Regions from separate parts of the Avibacterium sp. 20-132 genome, predicted to be linked through region 1. Evidence: riboswitches for the same ligand, from Rfam matches in the RefSeq annotation. Region 1 holds a riboswitch; each other region holds the start of a gene.
What was found. A riboswitch is a leader RNA that binds a small molecule or an ion and turns the genes downstream of it on or off. The one in region 1 is predicted to bind thiamine pyrophosphate.

Region 1 (10,792 bases):
AACGAGAATAGCCATCAACAGCAACAATTGTGGTGCCATAAATACACACAAATGCGATAAGCGCAATAAACCAACGGCTCCATTCCCCAATGCTTAGTGCATACATTTCTACAAATAAATGAATAAATTTGCCACCGCTAAGGGGGGGAATGGTATTACCATATTGAATTAATGCGCCAAGTGCCATAAACATTAAAGCTAACACAATGGTTGTGAGATAGCCGATATTAAAATCTAATTGATGATGTTTTTGATAATTTGGCGTTAATCGTCTTTTTTGTACCACCCATAATGAACTGGCAATACTGAGTTCCATTGGGGCAGGCATCCAGCCCATTAATGCAATTAAGAACGGTACGGCAGCGAGACTCCACGCATCAGGTGGAACAAAATCAGCCACTGGTGGCGATGTTTGTTTAGTAAAAGCAAGCACCAACGCAATGAGGGTGATTACGGAGAGAAGTAGCATAATGCTTTTTGATACTTTATCTAATCGCTGATATTGGCGATAAAATAAGATCACTAAAAAACTCACTAATACAATAATGTTAAGACTATTGAGATCAATAGAAAAAGGAAGTAACATAGCCAATAGTACGGCAGAAAGTAAGGTTCCACCTGCAATATTCACCACTGTTGCAAAGAGATTAAATAATAGGAATAACCATAAGTACCCTTTACCTTTTTCTGCATAGCCTTGCAATACGCTTTTATTTTGCGTTGCACTATAATCAAATGCAAAACGGAAAAAGGGGTATTTAAGTAAATTTACTAAAATAATTAATCCAGCTAATTGATAGCCATAATATGCGCCAGCCTGTGTGGAGGCTATAATATGAGAGCCACCAACACAGGAGCAAGCCATAATCACACCCGGACCTAAATTACGTAATAGAGAAAGGTTTATTGTCATTTATTCACCTAGAATTGCTTTTACTGTTAATGCGACATCTTCCGCTTGCATAATGGTGGAGATCACGGCAACGCCATCTGCACCGTTTTGTAGAAGTGGTTTCACGTGAGGGGTTTTTATGCCACCAATGGCGACTAATGGCTTAGTAATTCCTTGCTCACGCAAATATTGAACAAAATTAATGCCGACATCTGGAGCCGCGTCAGATTTTGAAAAAGTTGGAAAAATAGGACCGCACCCATAATAATCAACGCCATTGAAATCATTATGTTGTTGTGCTTGTTGCAAGGTATTGACCGATAAACCGATCAGCATTTTGCCTTGAATTTGTTGAGCAAGCTTATCTACCGCAAAATCTTTTTGCCCAACGTGAATGCCGTCAGCCTTCAATTTTTCTGCGAGTGCGACATCATTATTCATAATAAAAGGCACATTATATTGTTGGCATAATGCCTGACATTGGCGAGCAAGCTGTTCAATTTCCGTTGGATCTTGCAATGAAAATTGCCCTTTTTCACGAAATTGATAACAAGTAATACCGGCTTTTAACGCCTGTTCTAAACGATCTAACAAGGTTTGTTGTGGATTGTTGGCATATTGTGGTAGATGACGGCAATCTTGTGTGCCGGCCACCAAATAACAGCGTAAAATGTGTTTATTCATAATTTTTTTGCTCCTGTGAATAGGCCCAGTGATTCGTTGGGCCGTGTCCGTGTCCGATATTTAAAGGGTGCGTTATGGCACTTGTGATAAACGCTTTGGCCGTTTTGCAGGCTTGCTCTAAAGATTGTCCTTTTGCGAGTTCAGCGGTTAAACAAGCGGAAAACGTGCAGCCTGTGCCGTGTGTGTGTGGCGTATTAAAACGCGGACTTTCCAAAATAAAAGATTGCGTTGGCGTGAAAATAAAATCTTGGCATACTGTGCTTTTTGAATCTTGTTGATGACCACCTTTTATAATCACTGTTTTTGCACCCATTTGTTGTAAATGTTCAGCAATTTTCTGGATACTATGCTGATCTTCCGCTTTCAATCCAGTTAATGCTTCTGCTTCGGGTAGGTTGGGGGTTAGCACATCGGCTAAGGGCAATAACTGCTCACGCATTGCATTGATTGCCGATTGTTCCAATAAACTAGCGCCTCCTTTAGCGATCATAACAGGATCTATCACAATATTAGGAATCGGGTGTACCTTTAAAAATGTGGCTACGGTGTGAATAATTTCCGCAGTGCCTAACATACCGAGTTTCACCGCATTGGGCGTGAAGTCTGCGATAATCGCATTCAGTTGCGCTTCAATGGTTTTAGGCGGAATTAAATGAATATCGGTTACCCCTAAGGTATTTTGTGCGGTAACCGCAGTAATCACACTCATACCAAATACATTCTGCATTTGAAAGGTTTTTAGATCTGCTTGAATACCCGCACCACCGCCACTGTCTGAGCCGGCAATTGTAAGGGCTTGTGCAATATGAGCCATTTTTTCTCCTTATTTATGCTGATTTCTCTATGCTAACTCGTGCAAATTGTGCCACTTGCTGGTCATTCAATTCGCCAAGTGAATCTAAAAGTGCGGTGTAAAATTGCCCATATTTTGTTGGCGCAAGATGTTGTGCCGCTAATTCTCCTGCTACGGCATAAGCTGTACAGGCTTGTACGACGGCCTCAAAAGGAGAATGCGGGTTAACCGCCAAAAATGCGCCTAACACTGCGCCGAGTAAACAGCCCGATCCTGTGATTTTAGGAAACATTGCCGTTCCATTATGAATAGTGGCTAATTGCGTTCCATCACTAATATAATCCACCTCACCACTTACTGCGACAATACATTGATAACGTTGCGCAGCAAGCATTGCAATTTCGCCAATATTGCCATCACCTTGTCCCGCATCTACGCCTTTCGCCGACCAATTTACGCCAGCTAATTGAGCAATTTCGCCAGCATTGCCACGAATAGCAGTGAATTTTACCTTGTTAAGTAATTCAGCGATTACGTCCTTGCGATATTGCGTTGCGCCGACCCCGACCGGATCAAGCACGACGGGAATACCAGCTTGATTTGTGGCTTGCCCTGCCGCCAACATCGCTTTCACTTTAAAGGGATCGAGTGTACCAATATTAATAGACAAGGCGGCACTGAATTGAGCAAGATCGGCCATTTCTTCTTCCGCATCCGCCATAATCGGCGATGCACCTAAAGCGAGTAGCCCATTAGCCACATAATTTGCCACCACAATATTCGTAATGCTATGAATTAACGGGTTTTTTTGACGGATTTGTTCTAACAAATTGAATTGCATCATATTCTCCTATTATGCATAAGAAGGGAGTAAAAAATAAAATACCAATGATAAAAGTAGATTTTTATTCATTGATAGGAAATAAAAAGTAAGAAATTAGGGAATAAAACAGAAATAGGGTGCGGTATAAAATTAGACAAGTTTTCATAATAAGTTTCCTACGTCAGTGCTAACTGGATCAGGTTCAACGGGTATCATCTCAGCTACTTAACGTAGCACCCCGACTATTAATGCTTTTCACTCTACAAAGAAATGAGGAGAAAGACAATATTAATCGTCATAATTTTTTTATTCTTTAATAAATATTTTTAATTTTGCGAGCAAGATCGCAAAAATGATTTAAGGGCATTGCGAAAGTGCGGTGCTTTTTTCATAGTATTTTTATTTGTCATCGTAAATGTGAACCTTATGTTGGAATGAAATTTTCGCTCAAATTAGATGTGATTTTATGGCTGATTATTGGGGCAGGCTTGAGTTTACTTTATGTCCCGAAAGCCCTATTAATGAACTTACATTTAATGTTTTGGCTTGTGGGAAGTGGAGCATTGGCAGTCTTGATTGCCTATGCTTTTACTTATTACAACACGGCAAAATGCCTCATTTATGGGGTGATTTTTGTGTTGAGTTTAGGGTATTTTCATTTCCAAGCGAATCAGCTTTTGAGCCAAGCAGAACAGCTTGCCCGTGTAAATAACCACATCAGCACGCCAATCAAGATCGAGAAAATTTTACATCAGCAAGATTATCAAACGATTATTGCCACAGCGAGATTAGCAGAAAAGTTGCCCGAACAGCGTATTTATTTGCAATGGCAAAGCAAGAATAACAGCGTTTCAGATAGGAAGATTGAAGCAGTTAAAGTAGGGCAAATTTGGCAGGCAGAATTATTGCTTAAACCTTTAGCAAGCCGTTTAAATCAAGGCGGTTTTGAACGGCAAAAATGGTATTTTTCACAAGGCATTAGCGCCTATGGCAGAGTAAAAAGTGCGGTAAAAATTACGGAGAATTTTTCTTGGCGCGAGCGATTATTGCAAGTCAGTTTTCAGCAGACCCAAGGTTTATCTATGCAAGGACTGTTACTGGCATTGGGTTTTGGCGAACGAGCGTGGCTTAACCCTGAACATTGGCAAATTTATCAGAAAACAAATACAGCACATCTCATCGCAATTTCTGGTTTGCATATTGGCTTGGCGATGTTGCTCGGTTTTGCTCTCGCAAGAGTAATGCAGTTCTTTTTACCCACTCACCGAATAGGGGCGATTTGGCCATTATTATGTGGGATTTTGATTGCGTTAATTTATGCTCAGCTAGCTGGATTCTCTATTCCCACCTTAAGAGCATTGCTTGCCTTATGCTTGGTTTGCGTGATCCGAATGCTACGCTGTTATTATACCGCTTGGCAGTATTTTCAATGGGTGGTGGCATTGCTTATGCTATGGGATCCAATGATGTTACTTTCCGTCAGCTTTTGGCTTTCTGCGGGCGCGGTAGCGAGCTTGATTTTATGGTATCAGCTTGTTCCTTTCGATTGTATTAAGTGGCAAATTTATCCGATTAAAAATGTGTGGGTGAAGAAACTAGTGCGCTGGATTTTTTCCTTATTTCATCTGCAATTGGGGTTGCTATGTTTATTTACCCCTATTCAGCTTTATTTTTTTCACGGAATGGCTTTATCGGGAATGATAGCAAATCTTTTCGCTGTGCCATTGTTCAGTTTCTGTCTTGTCCCAATGGTGCTGTTTGCAGCATTGAGTCAAGGGGCATTGGGTTCGTGGCAAGGGGCAAATTGGCTTGCAGAATACCTCACCGACTATCTGGCACAATGGCAAGGATATTGGTTGAATATATCTCATAAGCAAGGGCAATGGATTGTGATTCTATTACTTGGTTTAGGATTACTTTATGTTCACTTTTTGCAGTATTTTCAGCAAAATTCACAGCTAAAAGTAATGAAAAAACCGATCTTAGCGGTAAAAAAGAGCATTTCACTTAATGCAGAAAAATTGCCCAATCCGCGATTTCTGCAAAAAATGAAGTTTATTTTTATGGGCTTGCTTAGCATAATGCTGATCAATTTAGGGTGGCAAGGGATAAATACACCTAAATGGCGGTTAGAAACCCTTGATGTCGGGCAGGGCTTGGCTACCTTATTGGTGAAAAATCAGCGTGGTATTTTATATGACACTGGAGCAGCTTGGCGTAATGGCAGTATGGCTGAGTTAGAAATTTTGCCTTATTTGCAACGACAAGGCATTGTGCTAGACAAATTGGTTTTGAGCCACGATGATAATGATCATTCAGGGGGCGCAGAAGCGATTTTACAGGCATTTCCAGAGGTTGAATTAATGGCGTCTTCTCGAAAAAATGCGTCAAAAAAACACCGCACTTTTTGTCTTCAAGGAAAACAATGGCAATGGCAAGGATTAACTATTACTGCGCTTTCACCGCAACAGATCCGAGATCGTGCAGAAAATCCAGACTCTTGCGTACTGTTGATTGATGATGGGCAATATAAGGTGCTTTTAACAGGGGATGCGGACAGTCAAACAGAGCGCCAATTTGCTGATTTAGCTGGAAAAATAGAGATATTGCAAGTGGGACATCACGGCAGTAAAACCTCTAGCAGTGAATATTTTATCAAAACAGTACAACCGAAAATTGCGTTGATTTCTAGTAGCCGTGGCAATCCGTGGCATTTTCCTCACTCAGTGGTTTTAGAGCGTTTAAAGGCACAACAAAGTGCGGTGTATAATACCGCTGATTTTGGTCAGATTAGTCTATTGTTCTTCCCTGAGCAGATAAAAATTCATACCGTAAGATCGGAATTTTCCCCTTGGTATCGGGGATTAATTGGCTTGTTGGCAAAATAAAGGTAAAATGGCAAAGTTTTTTAACGGAAATGAATAAATTATGCAAGATAAAGACTTAACTACGCTGCAAACGTTCAAACGCTTATGGCCAATTATTGCGCCTTTTAAAGCAGGGTTAATTGCTGCAGCTATTACCTTAGTATTCAATGCGTTAGCAGATGCTTCTCTTATTCAAATGCTTAAGCCTTTATTAGATGATGGCTTTGGTAAAGCCGATGTTGGCTTTTTACGTTTAATGGCCGTAGTTGTTGTACTATTGATTATTGTGCGAGGTGTAACAAGTTTTGTTTCAACCTATTGTTTAGGCTGGGTTTCAGGAAAAGTGGTGATGACAATTCGCCGCCGTTTATTTAAGCATTTAATGTATATGCCCGTTCCCTTTTTTGATCAAAATTCAGCAGGAAAATTACTTTCTCGTATTACTTACGATAGCGAACAAGTCGCCAATTCATCATCAGGTTCTTTAGTAACTATTGTGCGTGAAGGAGCGTATATTATCTCTTTGCTTTGCGTAATGATTTATACCAGTTGGCAACTTTCCTTAGTGCTTTTTGTAATAGGACCGATTATTGCGGTGCTAATTCGTATGGTATCGAAAAAATTCCGCGAGTTAGGTAAAAATATGCAAAACTCAATGGGAGAGCTGACTTCTTCGGCAGAACAAATGCTAAAAGGACACCGAGTAGTGCTTTCTTTCGGTGGACAAAAAATTGAAGAAGAACGCTTTAATAAAGTGAGTAATGATATGCGCCGTAAGGGAATGAAAGTGATGGTGGCAGATGCCATTTCTGATCCTGTGGTGCAAATTATTGCCTCTTTTGCCTTGTCAGCGGTGCTTTATTTGGCAACTGTACCAGAAATTATGAGCCAAAACCTCACGGCGGGGTCTTTTACGGTGGTGTTTTCTTCAATGCTTGCAATGATGCGACCGTTGAAATCTTTAACTAATGTAAACGCCCAGTTCCAACGTGGTATGGCGGCTTGTCAAACCTTGTTTGCTATTTTGGATATGGCAACTGAGAAAGATAACGGTACTTACCAAGTAGAAAAAGCGAAAGGAAATATTGCATTTAAAGACGTTACGTTTAGCTATTCAGGCAAAGAGCATCCCGCATTAAATCATATTTCCTTTGACATTCCACAAGGTAAAACCGTGGCATTAGTTGGGCGTTCAGGCTCCGGGAAATCTACAATTGCTAATTTAGTTACCCGTTTTTATGAGATTGAACAAGGGGAAATCACCCTTGATGGCGTCAATATTCAAGATTACACCCTGAGTAATTTGCGTGAAAATTGTGCGGTGGTCTCACAACAAGTACATTTATTTAATGACACTATTGCCAATAACATTGCCTATGCCGCAGCAGATAAATACAGTCGTGAAGATATTATTAAAGCCGCCAAAGCAGCACACGCGATGGAATTTATTGAAAAGTTAGAAAATGGTTTAGATACCGTCATTGGCGAAAATGGGGCAAGTTTATCGGGCGGGCAACGTCAGCGTTTGGCGATTGCTCGTGCCTTGTTGCGCAATTCTCCCGTGTTAATTTTAGATGAAGCAACATCAGCCCTTGATACGGAATCTGAACGAGCGATTCAAGCAGCCCTTGAAGAATTACAAAAAGAGCGTACCGTTTTAGTTATTGCGCACCGTTTATCTACCATTGAAAAAGCCGATGAAATTTTGGTGATTGAACACGGTGAAATTAAAGAACGTGGCACGCATCAAGCGTTGCTTGCGTTGAATGGTGCTTATAAGCAGTTACATCAAATGCAGTTTAATCATTAATTTTGTATTGATGGACGAATTTTCAGCGTACATCAATTTCCCCATTTTAATGAGGTGATAATGAATTTTTGGTATCAATCGGATCTTTTCGCAAAAGCACTAAAGTGGTTATTATCACCTTTCGCCTTGTTATTTTTGTTCATCATTAGATTACGATCTTGGTTATACCAGCGTGGAATTTTGTCTTCTTACAAAGCCCCCGTTCCCGTAGTGATTGTGGGGAATTTATCTGTTGGAGGGAATGGCAAAACCCCTGTGGTGATTTGGCTCGTGCAACAATTACAGCAACAAGGCATTCAAGTGGGGGTGATTTCACGCGGTTATGGGAGCAAAGCAAAAGGTTATCCCCGTTTAGTAACCAGTCAAGATGATCCTGTGGAAACAGGTGATGAGCCATTATTGATTGCTAAACGCACTAATGCCCCTGTGTGTATTTCACCAAATCGTCAGCAGGCGATAGCGCATTTACTTGCGCATTTTCCTTGCCAAGTGATTATTAGCGATGACGGCTTACAGCATTACAAATTACAACGAGATAAAGAAATCGTGGTGCTAGATGCTCTGCGTCAATTTGGTAATGGTTTTGTTTTGCCAGCAGGTGCGTTACGAGAGCCAATCAGTCGTTTAAAAAATGTTGATTGGATTATCAATAACGGCGCGCCAACGTCTTTTAGTCAAACTGTAATGACTTTAATACCGCACTTTGCGATTCATTTGCAAACAGGGGAAAAGCGCCTATTGCGTGATTTTGCAGAACAAGGTATTACCGCCATTGCTGGCATCGGCAATCCACAGCGTTTTTTCACAATGTTGCAAACCCTGTCGATGAACGTGGTAACAAGCCAAGCCTTTCAAGATCATCAAGCTTATCATTTAGCCTTATTTGAAAAATTTGATCAAAACCAACCGCTCTTTATGACAGAAAAAGATGCGGTCAAATGTCAAAATTTCGCGCAGCCAAATTGGTGGTATGTGCCTGTTGAAGCGGAGATTACTTCACCACAAAGTAAGCAATTTATAAGCGAATTAATTCAAGAGATAAAAACAAGAGAAAAAAAGACCGCACTTTAGCTTTATTTACCTGCGTTTGATGACAGGGTTAAGCATAACCTTCTGAAAAGCAGTGGAGAAATTTTAATGAACGAAAAACTACTCGACATTCTCGCTTGCCCCCTTTGTCAAGGGCGCTTGAAATATCAAAAAGAAAACGAACAGCTCATTTGCTCTTTTGAGCAAGTTGCGTACCCGATAGAACAGGGTATTCCCGTGTTACTTGCGGAACGAGCAATACCGTTACAACAAGAAAAAGCCCAACAACAAGGGGAAGAATAATGACAACATTTACCGTAATTATTCCTGCACGTTTTGCCTCAAGTCGCTTACCCGGCAAGCCCTTAGCGGATATCGCTGGTAAACCAATGATTGCTCACGTTTGGCAGCAAGCACAACAATCAGGTGCAAGCCGAGTCGTGGTGGCAACGGATAATCAAAATGTTGCAACTGCGGTGCAAGCCTTTGGTGGCGAAGTGTGTATGACTTCAACGAATCATAATTCAGGTACGGAACGCTTGGCGGAAGTGGTGGAAAAATTAGCCCTAGCAGATGATGAAATTGTGGTCAATATTCAAGGTGATGAGCCGTTAATTCCCCCAGTGATCGTGCAACAAGTCGCGGCTAACTTAGCCAATAATGCCGTGAATATGGCAACCCTTGCTGTCCCATTGAATGATGCTGAAGAATTATTTAACCCAAATGTGGTGAAAGCTGTAGCAGATAAATCAGGCAATGTCTTGTATTTTTCCCGTGCGCCAATTCCTTGGAATCGCGATCAATTTGCTGGGTTATCCGATGAACAAAAAACACAGCTTGTGCTACAAACCCCATATTTACGCCACATTGGCATTTATGCTTACCGTGCAGGATTTATTAAGCAATATGTGCAATGGCAACCTTCTGCGTTAGAACATATTGAATCTTTAGAGCAGTTACGGGTATTGTGGTATGGCGAAAAAATTCATATTGATTTAGCCAAAGAAGCACCAGCAGTCGGTGTAGATACACCGGAAGATTTAGAAAAAGTGCGGGCGATTTTAGGACATTATTAATTCCTCTTTCACTATTTATTCAAACTAAGGAAACAAGATGTTAGACAAAATGTTAGGTTCAGTTTTAGGTTCAGTATTAGGGAACAATTCAGCGCCACAAGGGCAAGGTAATGTGGTGAGTGACGTGTTGCAACAGTTATTACGTTCACAAGGTGGTGTACAAGGCATTTTTGCTAAGTTACAACAAGATGGCTTAGGTGGATTGCTAGATAGCTGGATCGGCACGGGTTCAAACCAAACGATGACAAGAAATGAAGTCAGCCAAACTTTCGGGCAGAATACTATTGAAGATATTGCTCAACAAACAGGTATTAGTACTAATCAAACAGAAGATATTATTTCTCAAGTACTACCAAGTTTAATTGATATGCTAACACCGAATGGGCGTCAAGGCGGGGTGTCGGCAGATAATTTAACTCAATCAATGCAGGCTCACAACGATAATCCGCAAGATGTGCTAGGTTCTGTGTTAGGTAGCATTTTTGGTGGTTCATCAACCCAAGGTGAAACAAATGGCTCAGCTTTAGGTGATTTGTTTAAGCAAATTTTAAACACACCAACACAAACAAGCCAAACACAAGAAGAAAGCTCAAATGATGAGTTAGCGAAAGACATCAATGCGATCCTAAATAATTTCTTTAAATAATTTTTAGGGCGGATTCATTCTGCCGTGCTTAATCATTCATAACCAAAATGACCTTTGATGCCAAAAAGTTTCTCGCTAACGTAACCCACGATCCCGGTGTTTATCGTATGTATGACGATAAAGATCAGGTGATTTATGTGGGCAAAGCCAAAGATTTAAAAAAACGCTTATC
Region 2 (10,792 bases), 460 kb from region 1:
TGCATTTCAATGTAACTAATAAAATTATTTTGCTTTTCTTTTGATAGCAAAATAAAGGTTTTCTACCATAGAAAATAAATAATTCAAACGGGAAGATTATGGCTTATCACAAATCTCAATTTTGTGATGTAGTTCAAAGTTTTTAAAATTTTGTTAAAAAATTTAAAAATTTTATTTACCGCACTTTTCATTTTGTTTAACAATAGAGAAGATTTGATCTAACCCAAAATCAAATATGACAACACAAAAAATCCTTATTCATAACCAAGGCGAGGTTTCTACTAAAGGAAAAGCAATGGTTAGCAAGTTATTGTATAATGTCGCAATGATTTTTTACTGGAAATAAAGAATGAACATTAATTTTACTCAAATTTTTCAAGATTGTTGGTATTTTATGCGTAATCAAAGGACGATTACCCAGCAATTTATCTTTTTCTTTTTTATTAACGCACTAATTTTCTATTTTCTTTTAACGACAGTCGTACCGATGCCCGAAATCAGTCAGGCAAATGGACAAAGTTTACCCTTACCGAATAATATCAGTGCTGAATTTTTACTGTTAGGCATCGCACAACAATTAGTCAGCCTATTTCTTTCTTCTTGGGGTATTCTCACTTTTCACCGCATTAGTATTCAACAACAAAATCCATTAAATCAAAGTGCGGTGCTAACTTTACAACGTTTTGTTGGCGTAGTGGTCATTAGCTTGATTGGATTTATTCCGCTGATGATTGGCGTGGTAGAAAGCCTGTTCGCCATTTTACAAGGGCAATCGCCTTCAATGCTTTCTTTGGTCGCGATTTTGCTTGGCTTTTTTATTTTTGTGCGCTTAAGCCTTGCTTCTACAGAATATCTCATTAACCCTGTAAGCATTATGCAAGCATTGAAAAATAGCTGGTTAAGCGGCGTAAAACGCACTGCGCCGTTATTGATTTATTGTTTGTTAATTTATGTCGTACTGCCTTTTGTACTGAGACGTATCACGGCATTAAGCGACAATCTTATTTTCGATGTCCTAATGCTCTTTTTAACTGCCGTAGTGAGCGTATTTTCTTTACTTTTCACCTACCGCTTTTACAGCTTATTTATGCGCAAGGATCAACAATAATGAAACAGATTTTAGAATTTATTCCCTTACTCGTCTTTTTTATTGTGTATAAACTAGTGGGGATTCGTGAAGCCGCAATTGCCCTAATTATTGCCACCGTCATTCAGCTTGTGGTGCTAAAAGTCAAATACGGTAAAATTGAAAAACAACAGCTCATTATGGGAAGTGCAGTGGTTTTTTTTGGTGCATTATCCGCCTATTTCAACGAATTAGCATTTTTAAAATGGAAAGTGACGGTGATTTATGCCTTGTTCGCTTTGGCATTAATCATTAGCCAAGTGATGTTTAACAAACCGCTCATTCAGCAATTATTAGGTAAAGAAATTCAGCTACCTGATGCGGTTTGGTATAAATTAAATATGGGCTGGGCGTGCTTCTTTCTGCTTTGTATGGTGATTAATATTATCATTAGTCAATATTTCTCTGACGATATTTGGGTCGATTTCAAAACGTTTGGAATTATTGGGCTTAGCCTTATTGCAACAGTAGCAACGGGCGTTTATATTTATCGTTATCTTCCACAAACGGATAATAAAGAACAACAATAGGAAAAATTATGTCTGTTTTTATTGAAACCAAAACGGGGCGACAATCCCAAGGTAGTTTATTACTTCGTACATTAGCGATGCCTTCTGATACCAACGCCAACGGCGATATTTTCGGCGGTTGGATTATGTCGCAAATGGATATGGGCGGCGCTATTTTAGCGAAAGAAATCGCACACGGGCGTGTCGTTACCGTTGCCGTTGATAGTATGACCTTTATCCGCCCAATCTCCGTTGGCGATGTGGTATGCTGTTATGGGCAATGTGTTAAAGTCGGCCGTTCTTCTATTCAAATAAAAATTGAAGTATGGGCAAAAAAAGTGTCCAGTGAACCCATTGGTGAACGTTATTGTGTGACGGAAGCGATCTTTACCTTCGTTGCAGTAGATAATAAAGGAAAATCTCGTGCCATTCCGCGAGAAAACAACCCAGAACTAGAAAAAGCATTAGCATTAATGGCAAAACCCTAATCAAGGAGAACAACAAAATGTATTATGTTATTTTCGCACAAGATAAACCCAACACACTCGCTCAGCGTCTTGCTGTGCGTGAGCAACACCTCGCTCGTTTAAAACAATTACAAGCAGAAAATCGTCTATTAACCGCGGGACCAAATCCAGCCATTGATGATGAAAACCCCAGCGAGGCAGGCTTTACCGGTTCAACGGTTATTGCTCAATTTGATAGTCTTGAAGCCGCCCAACAATGGGCAAACCAAGATCCTTATGTGGAAGCAGGGGTTTATGGCGAAGTCATCATCAAACCATTTAAGAAAGTTTTCTAAGTAAAAACACTCAAAAAAAGCACCGCACTTTTCTTTTAGTTAACTCAAGTGAGAAAAAAGAAAAGTGCTATCCCTAACGATAAAAACAATAAGAGGAAACACAATGTCAAACTTTCTACACGATTACCAAAAACATATTGATGAACGTGCCGCACAGGGTGTTGTGCCAAAACCATTAGATGCCGAACAAACCGCACAGCTTATTGAATTATTAAAACATCCCCCAGCAGAGCAAACGGAATATCTTCTTGAGCTTTTTAAAACCCGCGTACCGGCTGGGGTGGATGAAGCCGCTTATGTGAAAGCCTCTTTTCTTGCCGCCATTGTCAATGGTAGCGCCCACTCTCCCTTGATTAGTCCTGAAAGTGCGGTACAAATTTTAGGTACAATGCAAGGTGGTTATAATATTGAACCACTGCTCCAAGCCCTTGATAATGACACCCTTGCCCCTTATGCCGTCACCGCCCTTTCTTCCACGTTATTAATGTTCGATAATTTCTACGATGTAGAACAACGAGCCAAACAAGGCAATGCTTACGCACAACAAATTCTTCAATCTTGGGCAAAGGCTGAATGGTTTTTATCACGTCCAAAATTAGACGAAAAACTCACTGTTACCGTATTTAAAGTATCGGGTGAAACCAACACAGATGATCTTTCTCCTGCTCAAGATGCGTGGTCACGTCCAGATATTCCTTTGCACGCTCTAGCAATGCTAAAAAATGAACGAGAAGGCATTCAACCAGATGAAGCCGGCAATATTGGACCAATTCAACAAATTAATGCCTTAAAAGAAAAAGACTATCCACTGGCTTATGTGGGCGACGTTGTAGGCACAGGTTCATCTCGCAAATCTGCGACGAATTCGGTGCTATGGTTTATGGGAGAGGATATTCCTTATATTCCGAATAAACGCGCGGGTGGCGTGGTATTAGGCGGAAAAATTGCCCCTATTTTCTTTAATACGTTAGAAGATGCGGGAGCATTGCCGATTGAGGTCGATGTAAGCAAACTCAATATGGGGGATGTGATTGATATTTACCCTTATCAAGGCAAAATTTGCCAGCATAATAGCGATCAAGTATTAGCCGAATTTCAGTTAAAAACCAATGTATTATTAGATGAAGTACGCGCTGGCGGACGTATTCCATTAATTATCGGACGAGGCTTAACACATAAAGCACGCCAAAGTTTAGGTTTAGCTGAAAATGATATTTTTGCCAAACCACAAGCAATAGCCGATAACCATAAAGGGTTTACCCTCGCACAAAAAATGGTCGGGCGCGCCTGCGGTGTAGAAGGTATTCGTCCGGGACAATATTGCGAACCAAGAATGACCTCTGTCGGCTCACAAGATACCACCGGCCCAATGACCCGTGATGAACTAAAAGATCTCGCCTGTTTAGGGTTTTCCTCAGATCTTGTGATGCAATCTTTCTGCCATACCGCCGCCTACCCTAAACCGGTGGATGTGGTCACCCATCACACGTTGCCTGATTTTATTATGAACCGAGGCGGTATATCGCTTCGTCCCGGAGATGGCGTTATCCACTCTTGGCTAAATCGTATGTTATTGCCTGATACCGTAGGAACAGGCGGAGATTCACACACTCGCTTCCCGATTGGCATTTCTTTCCCTGCTGGTTCAGGCTTGGTGGCGTTTGCTGCTGCCACAGGTGTAATGCCACTGGATATGCCGGAAAGTGTGCTTGTTCGCTTCAAAGGTGAAATGCAGCCGGGCATCACCTTGCGTGATTTAGTCCACGCCATTCCTTATTATGCCATTCAACAAGGCCTGCTCACGGTAGAAAAACAAGGCAAGAAAAATATTTTCTCTGGTCGCATTTTAGAAATTGAAGGATTAGAGCATCTTAAAGTGGAGCAAGCCTTTGAGCTTTCCGATGCCTCAGCAGAACGCTCTGCCGCCGCTTGTACCATAAAATTAGACAAAGCACCAATCATTGAATACCTGAATTCCAACATTGTATTACTCAAATGGATGATTGCAGAAGGTTATGGCGATGCGCGTACGCTAGAACGCCGTATCAACGCAATGGAAAAATGGTTAGAAAATCCTCAATTACTCAGCGCAGATCCTGATGCAGAATATGCTGCCGTGATTGAAATCGATCTCAATGAAATCAAAGAACCGATTTTATGTGCGCCAAATGATCCTGATGACGCTCGCCTTCTTTCTGAGGTGCAAGGGGATAAAATTGACGAAGTATTTATCGGCTCTTGTATGACGAATATTGGCCATTTCCGTGCAGCTGGAAAATTATTAGCCAAGTTTAAAGAGGTCATTCCAACTCGCTTATGGCTCGCCCCACCAACTAAAATGGATGCCAGCCTACTGACAGAAGAAGGCTATTACAGCATTTATGGTAAAAGTGGCGCACGGATTGAAATCCCCGGTTGTTCACTTTGTATGGGCAATCAAGCGCGTGTCGCCAATAATGCCACAGTGGTTTCCACTTCAACCCGCAATTTCCCGAACCGCTTAGGACAAGGGGCAAATGTGTATTTGGCATCAGCAGAACTCGCTGCTGTGGCTGCACTGCTCGGCAAACTGCCAACGCCAGAAGAATATCAAGCCTATGTGGCGGATTTACAGCAAGACAAAGAAGACACCTATCGCTATATGAATTTTGATCAACTTAATCAATATACGCAAAAAGCACAGGAAGTGATCTTCCAAGCCCCTGCTTAGTAAAACCTCAATCACAAAAGTGCGGTGAAAAAATCAGGAAAATTTCACTGCACTTTTCTTTCTATAAAAACCCAAACACCTTTATTTTGTGATTTCTTTGCGGATAAGAAGTGCGGTTATTTTTTGCTTATTTTTATTTCCTTTTTTCATCATTAATTATAGCCATTTAGTCTTTTCTATTTGACAGCAATATCCTGCCCTTTCTATACTAAACGGGAATTAGTCGGGGTGCTTTTTAAGCTGAGATGATACCCGTGAACCTGATTCAGTTAATGCTGACGTAGGAAACTAATTAGATCATATTCTTGCAAATAGCTATGTTGCAGAATATTCTTTTTTACCTTTCTAATTTCTTCCTTGCTCGTCAATATGACTTTTTAATCATTTAATTAATAAGGAAATGACAATGCAATTTAAACCTTTTTTCTCATCATTTTTATCAAAATGTGGCTTAATTTTTATTGTGCTAGGTGGATTCTTTTTATTTAGCCACAATGCTAACGCGGAAGGACGACTCAATATTTATTGTAGCGTGCAACATTCTGTGTGCGAAAAAATGGCTCAAATTTTTGCTAAAAAATATCACGTGGACACCAAATTTGTGCGTAATAGCACAGGGGCAACCTTAGCTAAAATCAAAGCAGAACAAGCCTTGCCACAAGCGGATATTTGGTATGGCGGCACCATTGAACCTCATTTTCAAGCTGCGCAATTAGGATTACTCGAACCTTATCGTTCGCCCCTACAAGCGGAAACAATGCCACAATTTAAAGCATTGCTCGACAAGCACGGTGATGTAACCGCAATTGGCTATATTATTGTGTTAGGCATTGGTGTAAATACGGAAAAGTTCAAACAATTAGGCATTAAGGACTACCCAAAATGTTGGAAAGATTTAACCGATCCCAAATTTAAAGATCAAATTCAAATGCCTGATCCGCGCAATACAGGTACCGGCTACACCTTTATCGCAACACTCGTGCAATTATTCGGTGAGGAAGAAGCCTTTCGTTATCTTAAAGCTTTAGATAAAAACATTTCCCAATATGCAAAAAGTGGCACAGAGAAATCCAATCTCTCGCGTGGGGATGCGGCGGTAACCATCGGTTTTATTAATGGTTATCAAACAGAAAAAGAAAATGGCGCACCAGTGGAAGCAATTTTACCTTGTGAGGGGGATAGCTATTCGCTTGGTGGTATCAGTATTTTGAAAGGGGCGAGAAATTTAGACAATGCGAAATTATTTATGGATTGGGCATTAACCCCAGAAGCACAAGAAATTGCGTGGCGTGAAGAAAAAATGTATCAAATTCCAACCAATATTCACGCTAAAGCCTCGCCAAATTCAACCGATCCAAAAACCTTAAAACTCATTGACTTTGATTTTGATCGCTTTGGCTCAGACGAAGAAGGAAAACGCTTAATAAAACGTTGGCTAGAAGAAGTGAAACTAAAGTAAGTTTACATTGACAAAGGATAAAGTGCGGTTAAAAATAACCGCACTTTATGATTTTTTACGTTAGGAAAGCTGTTCATAATGCGATACCAGGTTATTTTCGCAATTTGTATTATTTTCTTACAATGTTTTATTTATATTTTTAACCGCACCCTTTCTTGGCTTTATTTGCAAAATGCCAGTCCTGTTTGTCGTAAAATTTTCACCCTGAGTACTTATCTCGCTGCAAACAGTATTATTTTGCTCACTGTCTCGCGTATTTACCCGATGTTTCGCACTAGCGCTTTTATTTTGGCATTTTTGCTTTTTGCAAGCTTTGTCAGCTTAGCCTGTGTAGCTATTTACTTTATCTTTAGAAAACAAAAATTTAAGCCCAAATTGCACCGCACCTTAGCTTGGCTTTATCCTGTTGGTTTAATCAGTTTGATTGGATTGAGCGTCTATAATGCTTACACGCCACAAGTCATTCATTATCAAATTACCTTGGATAAACCTTTCAAACCCTTGCGTATTGGAATGGCGAGTGATTTTCACCTTGGACGATTATTTGGTGGCAAACAATTGGATAAGCTGGCTGAAATAATGAACGAGCAAAAAGTCGATATTATTTTACTCCCGGGCGATATTATGGATGATAATATTCGCGCTTATGTCGCAGAAAAAATGCGACCGCATCTTGCTCAATTACACGCCCCGCTTGGCGTTTATGCCACCTTAGGTAACCACGATTTCTTTGGACAACAGCAGGCGATTGCCAACGAAATTCGTCAAGCTGGTATTACGGTTCTGATGGATCAAGCAGTGCAAGTAGATAATCGTTTTGTGCTGATTGGGCGTAATGATGATTTATTTAAAGCGCGTCCAAAAACCAAAGATATAATTAATCGCTTAAATACCCATTTACCTATTTTTCTATTGGATCACCGTCCAACAGAAATTATGGCACATTCAACCTTACCTATTGATATTCAGGTTTCAGGCCACGCACATAAAGGACAAATCTTTCCAGCAAATTTAATCACAAAGGTGTTATATCGTTTAGATTACGGTTATGAGAAAATTGGCAACGGGCATTTTTTCGTTACTTCAGGTTATGGATTTTGGGGAATTCCAATGCGATTGGGATCGCAATCGGAAGTGTTTATTATTGATGTAAAAGGAAAAGAATAGGGCGTGAGAATGAACTTTCTAAATAAAAATTTAAGTAAAATTTACACCGCACTTTGTTTAGGCTCGGCAACGCTGTTTTCCAATGCCGTTCAGGCCGAAGGCAAGCTCACCGTCTATTGTAGTGTGCAAAGTACGACTTGTGAGAAAATCACGCAGGCTTTTAGTAAGAAGTATCATGTGCAAACTCAATTTGTACGTAATAGTACAGGGGCGACCTTATCCAAGTTAAAAGCAGAACAACACAATCCGCAAGCGGATGTTTGGTACGGCGGTACGATTGAATTACATTATCAAGCTGGCGATCTGGGTTTACTCAGCCCTTATCGTTCACCAATGCAAGCTGAAACAATGCCACAATTTAAAGCATTGTTAGATAAAAAAGGCGATCTGACGTCTATTTTATATATGCTCGTACTTGGTTTTGGTGTAAATACTGAAAAATTTGCTGAGCTAGGCATTAAAGACTATCCAAAATGTTGGAAAGATTTGCTTGATCCCCGCTTAAAAGGACGAATTCAAGTACCAGATCCTCAACTTTCCGGCACGACTTATACAGCGATTGTTACGCTGATTGAATTACTCGGTGAAGAAAAAGCCTTTGCCTATCTAAAACAGTTAGATAAAAATGTTTCTCAATATATGAAGAGCAATCAAGTTACCAGTAATTTAGCACGCGGTGAAAGTGCGGTCAGTGTTGGGTTCGTGCATAGTTATGCCACCGAGAAAGAAAATGGCGCACCAGTGGAAGCCATTTTGCCTTGTGAGGGTGATAGTTATTCCCTTGGTGGATTAAGCATTATTAAAGGCGCAAGAAACTTGGATAACGCAAAATTATTTGTAGATTGGGCATTATCTAAAGAGGCACAAGAAATTCCTTGGCGTGAGGCTGGGGTTTATCAAATTCCAACTAATGTGAATGCGCAAGCTTCACCCAAATCAGTTGATCCTAAAACCTTGAAGCTGATCAATATTGATTTTGACCGTTTTGGTTCGGCAGAAGAAGGCAAACGCTTAGTCAATAAATGGGTGCAAGAAATTAAATTGAAAAAAGAAAATTAACTTTTCGCAAAAAAATGACCCCACTTTTAATGTGGGGTCAGGCATTTTAACCTTTCAAACGTTCAAAGCCCGCTTTCAAATCAGCGATTAAATCTTCAACTTCTTCAAAACCAATATGCACACGGATTAATGTGCCAGTCAGTTTTCTATCAATATTAGGGCGAATTTTAGCAATCTCTTCTGGTTGATTATATAAAATTAATGACTCAAATCCTCCCCAAGAATACGCCATTGAAAACAGTTCAAAATGATCCATAAAGCGTTCTAATTGTTCTTGTGTTAATTTCTCTTTTAGTTCAAAAGAAAATAACCCGCTGGCACCCGTGAAATCACGCTTAAAGTTTTCGTGTCCCGGACAGCTTGCTAAAGCTGGGTGATAGACCGCTTTTACTTCAGGCTGTTGAGCTAACCATTGCGCAACTTTTATGCTGTTTTCTTGATGTTGTTTTAGGCGAACCGCTAAGGTACGAATACCCCGTGCGGTAACATAGGCGGTATCTGCATCCACCATTTGCCCCATTAAATAAGAATGTTCACGCAATTTATCCCAACAACGGGCGTTAGATACCGCAGTGCCGATCATTGCATCAGAATGCCCTACTAAATATTTCGTCCCCGCTTGGATAGAAATATCAATATCGTGTTCCAGCGCCTTAAATAACACGCCCGCCGCCCAAGTATTATCAATCATAATCACGACATCAGGATTAACCGCACGCACAGCTTTTACAATCGCAGGAATATCAGGCACTTCCATTGTCAGTGAGCTTGGCGATTCTAAGAACACCACTTTAGTATTTGGCTGCATTAAGTTGGCAATTTCAGCCCCCATCAGCGGATCATAATAGGTGGTACTTACCCCCATTTTTTGCAAAATTACGTTGCAGAACACTTGAGTTGGCTCATAAGCCGCACCTGTCATCAAAATATGATCACCAGTTGCCACAAAAGAAAGAATGGTATTGGTTACCGCAGCAGCCCCACAAGGGTAAAGATAACAGCCTGCCCCACCTTCTAATTCACACATTAAATCTTGCAAGGCAAAATGAGTGAGCGTACCGCGACGTCCATAATATAATGCGCCTTTAGTGAGGTTTTTGCCGGCTTCTTTTTTATCCGCTAAGCAATCAAAAACTAAAGAAGAGGCACGCTGAATCACAGGATTCACACTGCCTTGCGTCATTCTCTTTTTGCGTCCAGCGTGGACAAAGGTGGTGTTCGATGTAGTATTTGCTTTCATACATTTTCCTTACTTTTATTAAATTTAGGTAAAAATAATCAATTTAATAGATAAAAACAGTTATTCAAGTGCGGTGCTTTTCTTTAGAATATTTCCTGATTTACGCTTATTGTTGTTTAAGCATATCTATCATTAATTTTTATAGGAGATTTTTACTATGGTATTAGTAACTCGTCAAGCACCAGATTTTACTGCATCCGCTGTATTAGGCAACGGTGAAATTGTTGATAATTTTAACTTAAAAAAACACATCGAAGGTAAACCAGCAGTTATCTTCTTCTGGCCTTTAGATTTCACTTTTGTATGTCCATCTGAAATCATCGCATTCGATCACCGTTATCAAGAATTCAAAAACCGTGGTGTTGAAGTGGTTGGTGTTTCTATTGACTCTCAATTCACTCACAATGCGTGGCGTAAAACCTCTGTTGATGCAGGCGGTATCGGTGAAGTTCAATTTGCAATGGTTGCTGACGTTAAACACGAGATTGCTCAAGCATACGGTATTGAACACCCTGAAGCAGGCGTTGCACTTCGTGCTTCATTCTTAATTGACAAAGATGGCGTTGTTCGTCACCAAGTTGTAAACGATCTTCCACTTGGTCGTAACATTGACGAAATGATCCGTATGGTTGATGCGTTACAATTCCACGAAGAACACGGTGAAGTTTGCCCAGCACAATGGGAAAAAGGCAAAGAAGGAATGACCGGCAGCCCTGAAGG
Region 3 (10,792 bases), 760 kb from region 1:
TTCTTTACGCAATTTATAATCCAATGCAGAAAGAGATTCGTCTAGTAATAATACTTTTGGCTTATTGACTACCGCTCTTGCAATGGCAATACGCTGTTGCTGACCGCCAGAAAGCTGAGTGGGTTTACGTTCAGCCATTTCTTCTAAACGAACCATACGTAAGGCTTCCATTACACGCGGCTTAATTTCTGCGTTTGGCACTTTTTGCATACGTAAACCAAAAGCCACATTCTCAAAAATCGTCATATGTGGGAAAAGAGCATAACTTTGGAATACGGTATTCACAAAGCGACGTTCTGCCGGCACGTCAGTAATATCCTGACCGTCAAGAATAATCTTACCGCCGTTAGGATCTTCTAATCCTGCGATTAAACGTAAAACAGTGGTTTTACCACAGCCTGAAGGCCCTAAAATCGTCAAAAATTCGCCATTGTTAATGGTAAGATTTAAACCATCAATAATCGTTTTGTCGCCATAAGACTTAGTTAAAGAACGAAGCTCAATAATCGGTTTGGTTTGAACTGAATTTTCCACTAGCTTTGGTTTTCTCCCTAACAAGTTGGTTGAACAATCAATAGATAAAAATAAGTGCTAATGATATAGCGAACGCCCCACAATGAAAAGCAATTAATCACATTTTGCCTAAAAAAATTAGGTTGAATTTTGTTATATATCAATACCTCAAGCCAACAGCCTCGTTAGAATAAAATGCAACAATTTTTGTAAAGCGATAAAATGATTATGGAAAATAGCACGCAATATCAAGAAGGATTACTGGAACGTTTTTTAAACTATGTGAGTTTTGATACACAAGCAAAGTTTAATGCCAAACCCATTCCCAGCTCCATAGGGCAAGCAAAGTTAGCCAAATTTCTGCAACAAGAGCTTTTCGCACTGGGCTTGCAACAAATTGAATTAAGTAAACAAGGTATTCTGACCGCATTTTTGCCTTCCAATATTAGCCCCCAAATGCCAACAATTGGGTTTATTAGTCATCTTGATACGTCACCGCAATGTAGTAGCAAACATACCTTACCTGAAGTGATTGAAAATTATCGCGGAGGTGATATTTCTCTTGGCGTTGGTGAGGAATTTATTAGCCCTGTATATCATCCGTTTTTGCAAAAACTGATTAACAAAACCTTGGTGGTGAGTGATGGAAAAACCTTGTTAGGGGCAGATAATAAAGCAGGAATTGCAGAAATTCTGACCGCACTTTATATTTTGCAACAAAATCATCTTTCTCATTGCAATATTCGCCTCGCCTTTGTGCCAGATAAAGAAACAGGGCAAGGAATGAAACATTTTCCTTTTGATAAATTTACTTGTGATTGGGCATATTGTCTTGCAGGGGAAGGGGTTGGCAGTTTGGGCTATGAAAATGTGAATGTTGCTACCGCCACCGTAACGCTTTATGGACGCAATATTCAAGCTGGCGTAGGCAAAGATAAAATGCGTAACGCATTGACATTAGCGTGTGAATTTCAAAAAGGCTTGCCTGCTCAAGAAGTGCCAGAAAAAACAGAACGAAAACAAGGTTTTTTTCATTTAGAAAGTCTAGCGGGCGATATTGAAAAAGTGGAAATGCGCTATTTAATTTGTGATTTTGATCGGGTGAGCTTTGAGCAACGTAAGGCATTTTTGGCGATGATGATTGTGGATTTTAATCGCAAAAAACGTTTAAGAAAGAAAGCACAGCTAAGTATTGAAGATCAATATAGCAATATGGCTGAGATCATTAAACAACAGCCAAAATCGCTCCAACTTGCTGATTTAGCTATGAAGCAATGTGGTATTGAACCTATTCTCACGCCGATTCGTTCAGGCTATCTTGGTGCAAAATTGGCGGAAAAGCAAATTCCTTGCCCAATGTTATTTACGGGCGGATACAATTTTCATAGCAAGCAAGAACTGACCACCCTTGAAGGAATGTGGGACGCAACAAGGGTGATTGTAAAAATGGCCCAGTTAGCCAATAAACTCTGTGGCTAATCAAATAACGTTTGCCAAATTTGGCGAATAAACTGCCGTTCAGATTGATATTCTGCTTGCTTTACCACCGCAGGCAAGCCAAGTAAATTTAAATGATGAATACGGTTGCGTAGGCGAGTGTAGGCATTTTTCAAATGTTCAGAAATATCAACATTTATCACCGCACTTTTGTTTTCGCTATTTTGGAGTTCTGCCATTGACTCAAAAATCCGCACATTATCTGACCAAATGGTTAAATTAGGGTATTGCGGCGCGTAAGCCAATACCAAATATTGGGCGATAAACTCAATATCCGTAATGCCGCCTTGATCGGTTTTAATGTTAAATTCATCAGGATTGGTATGGGCAAGATGTTGATACATTTTCTCACGCATTGCTTTTACGTCTTCCTTAAGTTTGACAAGATCCCGTGGCGCAGAAAGTACCTTACGGCGAATTTGTTCAAAGCGTTGGCGTAAGGCAACATCGCCATAAACGGCTCGGCTTCGTACAAGCGCTTGTTTTTCCCACGTCCAAGCGTCATTAAGCTGATAATTCTCAAAGGCACTTAGCGAGCAGCCAAGTAAACCCGCATCACCAGACGGGCGTAGGCGAATATCGATATCATAAAGCACTCCCGCACTCGTATTCATACTAAAAATACTGATGATTTTTTGCGTCAGTTTGAGATAAAACTGATTGCTGTCGATCACTTTTTTGCCGCCTTGCGTTTGACCTGTTTTGCTACCGTCAAACAGAAAGACCAAATCCAAATCAGATTTGTAGCCCAGTTCAATGCCACCTAATTTGCCATAGCCAATGACTAAGAAACCTTTCTCATTAGGCGGAAGATATTCAGGAATACCAAAGCGCGCAGTAACTTGTTGCCAAGCAAGCTCTACAACGGCAGCAATAATCGCTTCTGCCAAATAGGTCAAATGATCGCTTACTTTCATTACGGGCAATGCGCCGAGAATATCTGCGGCTGCCACACGTAACAAGGTGCTTTGCTTAAATTGACGCAGGGCATCAATAAACTGTTCTTCGTCATCTTGCGGTAAACGGAGTAGATATTGCTTTAATTCGCTGGCATATTCGCTGAAATCGGTCGGGTTTAATAATGCGTTGCGATCTAATAATTCATCAAGCAAAATGGGGTGTCGCGCCACTTGTTGAGCAATAAGCTGTGAGTGTGAACATAGCTCAATGAGCTGATTGAGTACTTGCGGATTTTCCACTAATAATTCCAAATAGGCGGTGCGAGTGAGAATTTTATCCACAATATCCAACATTCGGGGGAGCAAGCTTTCATAGGCTTGATGTTGAAACACTTGAGTAAGTAGCATCGGCATTAACTGCCTTAATACGCCACGCCCTCTGCTTCCAATCGGACGGCGAGCCAGTTCGTTGCGAAACTGAGTAAGGCGTTGTAGGAGCGGTGCATTTTCTGCCAATGTTATGCCATTTTGTTGCAGAATGAGCAGAAGATCTTCCTCATTGAAATCCGTTTCTAAAAAATCGTTCCATTGGCTATTTTCTTGTGGTGAGGGATCATTTTCTGCACCAATTAATTGTGAAAAAACCGACCGCACTTTATTTTGGTACGATTGTAATAAGGCATCAAAATCCGCCCAGCTTGTTATGCTATTTTCCACGAGGACAGGCTGTTTTTGCGTATTCCATTGGGTATAACGTTGCAGAGCAACAATCAGGCGCTGGCGATCCAGCTCTTTTTCTGGCAAAAGCTGAGTTTGTTTGTCGTCAATGGCTTGCAACACATTTTCTACACGGCGTAAAAAAAGGTAAGCATTTTTTAAATCAGTGACTTCTTGAGAGCTAAGTAAAGCGAGTTGTTCCAATTCAGGTAATATGTGAAGCAATCCGTGTTGTTGCAATTTAATTTCACGTCCACCACGAATAAGTTGGAAAACCTGTACAATAAATTCAATTTCACGAATGCCTCCCGCGCCCAGTTTGATATTATCCGATAACCCACGGCGTCGCACTTCCCGTTCAATTTTATGTTTCATTTCGCGTAAAGATTGGATAACGCTAAAATCAATATAACGGCGGTAAATAAAAGGGCGGAGTAAATTTTGTAAGTTTTTGACATTGGGATCTTGCGGATCAGCGCCTAAGATACGCCCTTTGATCATTGCATAACGTTCCCAATCTCGTCCTTGTTCTTGGTAATATTGTTCCATTGCGGTAAAACTTAGGGCTAATGCCCCCGCTTCACCAAAGGGGCGCAGACGCATATCTGTGCGATACACAAAGCCATCAGGGGTATATTGATCTAAGGCATTAATCAAACGTTGTCCTAAGCGAGTGAAGAAGACACTATTTTCAATAGAACGCCTTGCGCCTTGCGTTTCGCCGTTAGCAGGGTAGGTAAAAATGAGATCAATATCTGAGGAAAAGTTCAGCTCAAAACCGCCTAGTTTCCCCATTCCTAAAATATAAAGTTGTTGCGGTTTGCCGTGGCTATCCATCGGTATACCCATTTCAGCACAGGCACGCTGATAAAGCCAATCCCGAGCGGCAATAATAATGGTTTCTGCCAATTGTGAAAGGGCAATGAAAATTTCTTCGACCGTCGCTAAGTTTAAACTTTGACATAAACTTAACTTCGCCATTTCGCGATGACGAAAAAGACGTAATTGGCGATAAAGTTGGGTGTCATCAGTAACTTCTTGAAGTAAGGAATGCAAGGCTTGTTGGTAATAGGCTGTATTTTCTAAATGGGGGAATTGTTGCCAACATTGGTGTAAAAAGTGCGGTTGTTTTTTTAACGTTTCTGCAACAAAATCAGACATTGCAATGCCTTGTGCCAGTTTACCTATTAGGCTAGTCGGATCATTTTTCTGCTGTGCAAGTTGCGTGTAAAGCCCTTCATTATAATGTTCAGGGTAATGCTGAATTAAACAATCTGCCAGTGTTTTCAACGTATCGTCAAGGTGAGGAACAGAAAATGCCATAGGTTATCCTTATCAATCATTAACTGATTGCTAACTATAAAGAAATTTTAAGAATTTTTAAATACATAGATTGCATTGGTAAAGGAAAATTACTACACTGAACGCGAGCTAGAGGCTCAAATTAGTCGGGGTGCTTGATAGCTGAGATCATACCCGTGAACCTGATACAGTTAATACTGACGTAGGAAACTAATTTTTTTGCTGTTCACGTCAATATTGCTGGTCGTTTTTTATTGGAAGGAAACACTATGCAATTCAAAAAATCTTTTTCTCTTACTTTTCTTACCGCACTTTTGGGCACTAGTCTGATGGCGACACCAAGCTCCGCGCAAGAGGTGCAAGTTTATACTTATGATAGTTTTAGTGCTGATTGGGGCGCCGGTCCAAAAGTGAAAGCGCTGTTTGAGCAAACTCACCCCCAATGTCAGGTGAATTATGTGCCTTTTGATAGCACTGGGGTAATGTTTAATCGGATTCGCCTTGAAGGGAAAAAGAGCAAAGCCGATATTGTGCTAGGCTTAGATCAAACAATGCTTGAAGAAGCGAAAAAGACCTCATTATTTGCAGAACATCAGGTGCCAATGGCGCAACTTTCTTTACCTGAGAAGTGGGAAGATAAGGTGTTCTTACCTTATGATTTTGGTGCTTATGCCTTCGTGTATCATAAAGAAAAATTATCAAACCCACCGAAAAGCCTAAAAGAATTGGTTGATAATCAACAACTTCGCATCATTTATCAAGATCCGCGTACCAGTGGCGTAGGGCGTGGATTAGTGATCTTAATGAATGAAGTTTATGGCGATGATGTAGAGGCGGCGTGGAAGAAATTGGCTCGCCATACCGTTACCGTAGGGAAAGGTTGGTCAGAAACTTACGGCGCATTTTTAAAAGGCGAATCAGATTTGGTGTTTAGTTATAACACTTCACCACTTTATCATCTCTTAAATGACAAGGATGCCAATTATGCCGCGACAGATTTTGCTGAAGGGCAAGTGCTACAAATTGAAACCGCAGCGCGAATGGCAAATCACCCTAACGCTTGTGCTGATGCCTTTATGCAATTTTTGATTACTCCAGAAGCGCAACGCCAAATTTCACAAAAAAATATTATGTTTGCCGTTATTGATGAAAAAATTGAACCGCACTTTGATGCGTTGAAACAAGCACAGCAAAGCAAAACCACGTTGGGAAGTGGCGTCAATACAGAACAATTAAAACAATGGACGAACACTTGGCAAGCCAGCTTAACACAATAATACGCCGTTACGTGCAAAAATTCCCCCTTTCTTCAATGCTTGGGGGAATGGGCGTGATATTGCTATTGGCGACATTTTATGGCTTTACCTTAAGTGCGGTGTTAAATCTTGGCAATCATCAGCAATGGACAGCGCTTTGGAAAGATGACTACATTCGCCACGTTATCGCCTTTAGTTTTGGGCAGGCATTTCTTTCGGCATTCTTATCGGTGAGTATCGGATTATTATTTGCCCGTGCGTTTTTTTACCAAGATTTCCGTGGTAAATCGCTTATTTTGAAATTATTTTCCCTCACTTTTGTGTTACCAGCTTTGGTGGCTGTACTAGGACTATTAGGGATTTACGGACATTCAGGTTGGGTGGCAAGGTTATTTTCCGCCCTTGAGATTGACTGGAAACCCAATATTTATGGCTTAAGTGGCATTTTAATCGCACATTTATTTTTTAATATTCCTTTAGCAAGCCGTCTATTTTTGCAAGCCCTATCAAGCATTCCTAATCAGCAACGTCAGCTTAGTTCACAGCTTAATATTCGCGGTTGGCAATTTATTCGTTTAATCGAATTACCTTATTTACGCCAACAATTTTTGCCTGCCTTTGCGTTAATTTTTATGCTTTGCTTTACTAGCTTTGCCATTGTACTCACACTTGGTGGTGGGCCAGCGTATACCACCTTAGAAGTGGCGATTTACCAAGCCATTTTATTTGAATTTGATTTACCTAAAGCGGCAATGTTAGCGTTGTTGCAATGCGGTTTTTGTGTCCTATTGCTTATGATGAGCAGCTTCTTTCATCGCAAAGATCCTAGCCAGCTCGATTTACGCCAGTTCTGGCGAGAAAAGCAGACAAGTGCGGTACAAATTTGGCAAGTTTTTTGTGTGGGCAGTGTGCTGATTTTTATTTTTTTACCCTTGCTTTATATGGTGGTGGCAGGATTAGATTGGGACGCGTGGCAAAAAGTGGCACAAAATCCCCAGTTATGGCGTGCTTTGGGTTATTCCTTAAGTATTGCACTATGTTCTGCGCTATTTGCTATTGTATTTTCAATGGCATTACTCTTGCTCGTGCTACGCTTAGCTTGGCAAAGCCACCGTTATTGTGCCAATGTCATTAGTAATATGGGGATGATCGTGCTTGCGATCCCAACTTTAGTGGTGGCGTTAGGGCTATTTATTCGTTTGCAAGATCTTGATTTTCAGCCGTGGCATCTTCTCCTTATTGTAGCGTTTTGTAATGGCATTTTGGCAATGCCTTTTGTGATTCGCACGCTTTCTGCCCCAATGTATCAAACAATGCAATATGAGCGACTTTGCCAATCTCTTGGCGTGCAAGGCTGGCAACGCTGGCGAGTGGTAGAATGGCAAACTTTGCGTTCAGCGATGCGGTATGCTAGCGCATTGGCTTGTGCCTTATCGCTGGGCGATTTCACAGCGATTGCTTTATTTGGTAATCAAGATTTCATCTCTTTGCCTTATTTGCTTTATCAGCAATTAGGCTCATATCGTATGCAAGAAGCGAGCGTAACCGCTTTAATTTTATTAGGGTTATGTGGTCTGTTATTTATGATGATTGAAAAACCGCAAAATGTGGCATAGCGAAAAGCAAGAGCAAAGCGAAAATAGCAAAAAATTGCACCGCACTTTGTTTTTGTTCGATATTGGTTCTTATTACGTTAATGATTTAGACAAGATAATGATTAAACTGGATACTTATTTTCATTACCCCAATCAAGCGATGCACTTCCAACTGCATATTTCGGCGGGACAACGTGTTGCCATAGTGGGGGCGAGTGGGGCGGGGAAAAGCACTTTACTCAATTTAATTGCTGGATTTGAACTCTCCGATAAGGGGGAAATTTGGCTTAATGGGCAAAATCACACCTTTAGCGCGCCTCATCAGCGTCCTGTTTCGATGCTCTTTCAAGAGAATAATTTGTTTACGCATTTAACGGTGGCTGAAAATATCGCCTTAGGTTTAAAGCCTAGTTTAACGCTGAGTGCGGAAGAAAAAGCACAAGTGGAAAAGGCGGCAAGTGCGGTCGGATTAGGCGATTTTTTATCTCGCTTACCTAATGCCCTTTCTGGCGGGCAGAAACAGCGTGTCGCTTTAGCTCGTTGTCTGCTTCGTGATAAACCGATTTTATTGCTTGATGAACCATTTTCTGCGCTCGATCCTCATTTGCGTCAAGAAATGTTGAATTTATTAGAGAATTTATCTCAGCAGAAAACATTGACGTTGCTCATTGTTACTCATCAACCTAATGAATTAGTCGGAAAAATTGATCGCCTTTTATGTGTTGAAAATGGTAGGATTAGTGATAAATCATTACCTGAATTAAAAATTTAGGTCTAAAATAGACCGCACTTTTTGTAATAAGGATAATTTATGACAATCACAAACATTCAAATTCCTTCTTTAACACCGCACCCAACCTTAGAATATTGGTCAGTGTGTAAAGTGGAAGCGTTATTTGAAACCCCTTTTTTAGAGTTGGTGTATCGTGCCGCTCAGGTTCATCGTGAGAATTTTAATCCACGGGCGATTCAACTTTCTACCTTAATGTCGATTAAAACAGGGGGGTGCCCTGAGGATTGTGGTTATTGTCCACAATCGGCACGCTATCAAACAGGGGTGCAAAATCAACAATTAATTAATGTTGATGAGATTGTTGAGAAAGCGAAAGTGGCAAAATCCCGTGGTGCAAGTCGTTTTTGTATGGGGGCGGCTTGGCGTGGGCCAAAACCAAAAGATATTGAAAAAATCACCACGATTATTAAAGCAGTAAAAGATCTGGGGCTAGAAACCTGCGGGACGTTTGGCTTATTGCAAGATGGTATGGCGGAAGATTTGAAAAAAGCTGGGTTGGATTACTACAATCATAATATTGATACCGCACCAGAGCATTATGAAAAAATTATTGGCACACGCCAATTTGATGATCGTATTAATACCCTTGGGAAAGTGCGTAAAGCCGGCTTAAAGGTATGTTGTGGGGGAATTGTTGGGATGGATGAAACACGGAAAGAACGTGCCGCATTTATTGCCAGCTTAGCTAATCTCGATCCACAACCAGAATCCGTGCCAATCAACCAATTAGTGAAAGTGGAAGGCACGCCATTGGCTGAGGCGGCGGAATTAGATTGGACGGAGTTTGTGCGTACCATTGCCGTTGCACGAATTGTGATGCCAAAAAGTTATGTCCGTTTATCTGCGGGACGTCAAGGAATGTCAGAAGAAATGCAAGCAATGTGTTTTATGGCTGGGGCAAATTCGATTTTCTATGGGGATAAGCTATTAGTAACAGAAAATCCTGAAGAAGATGGCGATCAGCTTCTAATGGCAAAACTTGATCTTGAACCAGAAACAGAAGAAAATCGTCTGCAACAAGAACAAAATTAATGTAACGATTTATTGACGCAATGGCAGCATAGACGCTGCCATTTTTATTGCGATGTCAGTTTAACAAGATAATCCAATGCGCTAAGTACAGGCTAAACCGTTGAGGAAAATGAAATTACGATAATAAATTTTTCTTTCTTAAATCACGGGTAATGCGAATAGCAGTTTCGGTTTCACAGCCTGCATACTCAGCGATTTCTCGGTGTGTCCAATGGTAATCAGGAAAGTTTTCTGTTAAGAAATAAATACTGTCAATTACACGATCTAAACTTTTTAAATACGCACTTTTAGCAAGGCGATCTTCTGCATCACGCAGTTCATTTGAAAGAATTTGGAATAAAAAGCGAATGGTTTCAGGGTTTTCTAAAAAGAAGGAATCAATATGTTGTGGCGTGATTTTGATAATTTCTGCTTCTCTTAACACTTTGGCTGTACAGTGATATTTTTTATCACCAAATAGGGTACGAAATCCAAAATAATCCCCTGCTTTATAAATTCTCACTAAACTTTCTTTACCATTTTCAAGGGTATGATATAAGCCAATAAGCCCATTTTTTACACAATAAAACGAGTGGGCAGTTTCCCCTTGACGATAAAGCTGAGTGCCTTTTTCAACAGCAACCAAATGATTATATTGACAATTTTTAAAATTCATCGGTTTAAGCATTTCCATATCCTATATAATTTATCCTTGTATTACTCGCAATAGTAGCATATAGCAAGCAATAAAAAGCAAGATCATACTAAGCAATTTACGTGCGGTTTCCTCTTTGATAATGCCACGAAGTTTCATACTGATAAAACTCATAAAAAAAGCACTTAGCACGACAATGAGTACAATGGAGAAACTCACATAGCCAATCTGTAAGGAATGGGGGATAATCACTTCTGGGGTTTTGGTTAAATAGCCGTAAAGATTGCCAATGCCACCAATCACCATCATATAATTGGTATAAACCGCCACACTTTTAATGCTAACACTGGGCAACTGGCTAATTAGTGGCGACATAATTGAGCCACCACCGATCCCTGTAATCCCAGCAATTCCCCCACCCAGAAAGCAGAACAGGCTACCACGTAAGCAATCTTTTTTCTGTGCTTGTTGCTTTTTCTTATTGTTCGGATGCAAAAAGGTTTTTAATGCCAATACAATCAGCGTAATGACAAAGACCCCTATTATCAGGTTAT

Region 2: linked by a shared signal. The riboswitch ahead of L4F93_RS09635 (ABC transporter substrate-binding protein) and the one ahead of thiM (hydroxyethylthiazole kinase) in region 1 are both predicted to bind thiamine pyrophosphate.
Region 3: linked by a shared signal. The riboswitch ahead of thiB (thiamine ABC transporter substrate binding subunit) and the one ahead of thiM (hydroxyethylthiazole kinase) in region 1 are both predicted to bind thiamine pyrophosphate.

The regions. Positions count from the first base shown of each region.
Region 1 covers NZ_CP091456.1:2,471,640-2,482,431, reverse strand. Annotated here, with positions in the region: gene L4F93_RS12005 (NRAMP family divalent metal transporter) at 1-913, opposite strand, end outside; gene thiE (thiamine phosphate synthase) at 914-1,576, opposite strand; gene thiD (bifunctional hydroxymethylpyrimidine kinase/phosphomethylpyrimidine kinase) at 1,569-2,390, opposite strand; gene thiM (hydroxyethylthiazole kinase) at 2,404-3,213, opposite strand; TPP riboswitch at 3,349-3,443, opposite strand; gene L4F93_RS11985 (DNA internalization-related competence protein ComEC/Rec2) at 3,627-6,080, shown strand; gene msbA (lipid A ABC transporter ATP-binding protein/permease MsbA) at 6,121-7,869, shown strand; gene lpxK (tetraacyldisaccharide 4'-kinase) at 7,930-8,940, shown strand; gene L4F93_RS11970 (Trm112 family protein) at 9,007-9,201, shown strand; gene kdsB (3-deoxy-manno-octulosonate cytidylyltransferase) at 9,201-9,974, shown strand; gene L4F93_RS11960 (YidB family protein) at 10,012-10,620, shown strand; gene uvrC (excinuclease ABC subunit UvrC) at 10,668-10,792, shown strand, end outside.
Region 2 covers NZ_CP091456.1:2,013,222-2,024,013, reverse strand. Annotated here, with positions in the region: gene L4F93_RS09660 (hypothetical protein) at 350-1,108, shown strand; gene L4F93_RS09655 (septation protein A) at 1,108-1,656, shown strand; gene yciA (acyl-CoA thioester hydrolase YciA) at 1,665-2,123, shown strand; gene L4F93_RS09645 (YciI family protein) at 2,141-2,437, shown strand; gene acnB (bifunctional aconitate hydratase 2/2-methylisocitrate dehydratase) at 2,541-5,147, shown strand; TPP riboswitch at 5,362-5,451, shown strand; gene L4F93_RS09635 (ABC transporter substrate-binding protein) at 5,554-6,606, shown strand; gene L4F93_RS09630 (metallophosphoesterase) at 6,685-7,773, shown strand; gene L4F93_RS09625 (ABC transporter substrate-binding protein) at 7,783-8,832, shown strand; gene metC (cystathionine beta-lyase) at 8,879-10,072, opposite strand; gene L4F93_RS09615 (peroxiredoxin C) at 10,230-10,792, shown strand, end outside.
Region 3 covers NZ_CP091456.1:1,710,893-1,721,684, forward strand. Annotated here, with positions in the region: gene potA (spermidine/putrescine ABC transporter ATP-binding protein PotA) at 1-534, opposite strand, end outside; gene pepT (peptidase T) at 736-1,992, shown strand; gene glnE (bifunctional [glutamate--ammonia ligase]-adenylyl-L-tyrosine phosphorylase/[glutamate--ammonia-ligase] adenylyltransferase) at 1,989-4,949, opposite strand; TPP riboswitch at 5,066-5,154, shown strand; gene thiB (thiamine ABC transporter substrate binding subunit) at 5,198-6,205, shown strand; gene thiP (thiamine/thiamine pyrophosphate ABC transporter permease ThiP) at 6,241-7,800, shown strand; gene thiQ (thiamine ABC transporter ATP-binding protein) at 7,898-8,551, shown strand; gene bioB (biotin synthase BioB) at 8,591-9,604, shown strand; gene L4F93_RS08140 (Crp/Fnr family transcriptional regulator) at 9,720-10,277, opposite strand; gene L4F93_RS08145 (sulfite exporter TauE/SafE family protein) at 10,290-10,792, opposite strand, start outside.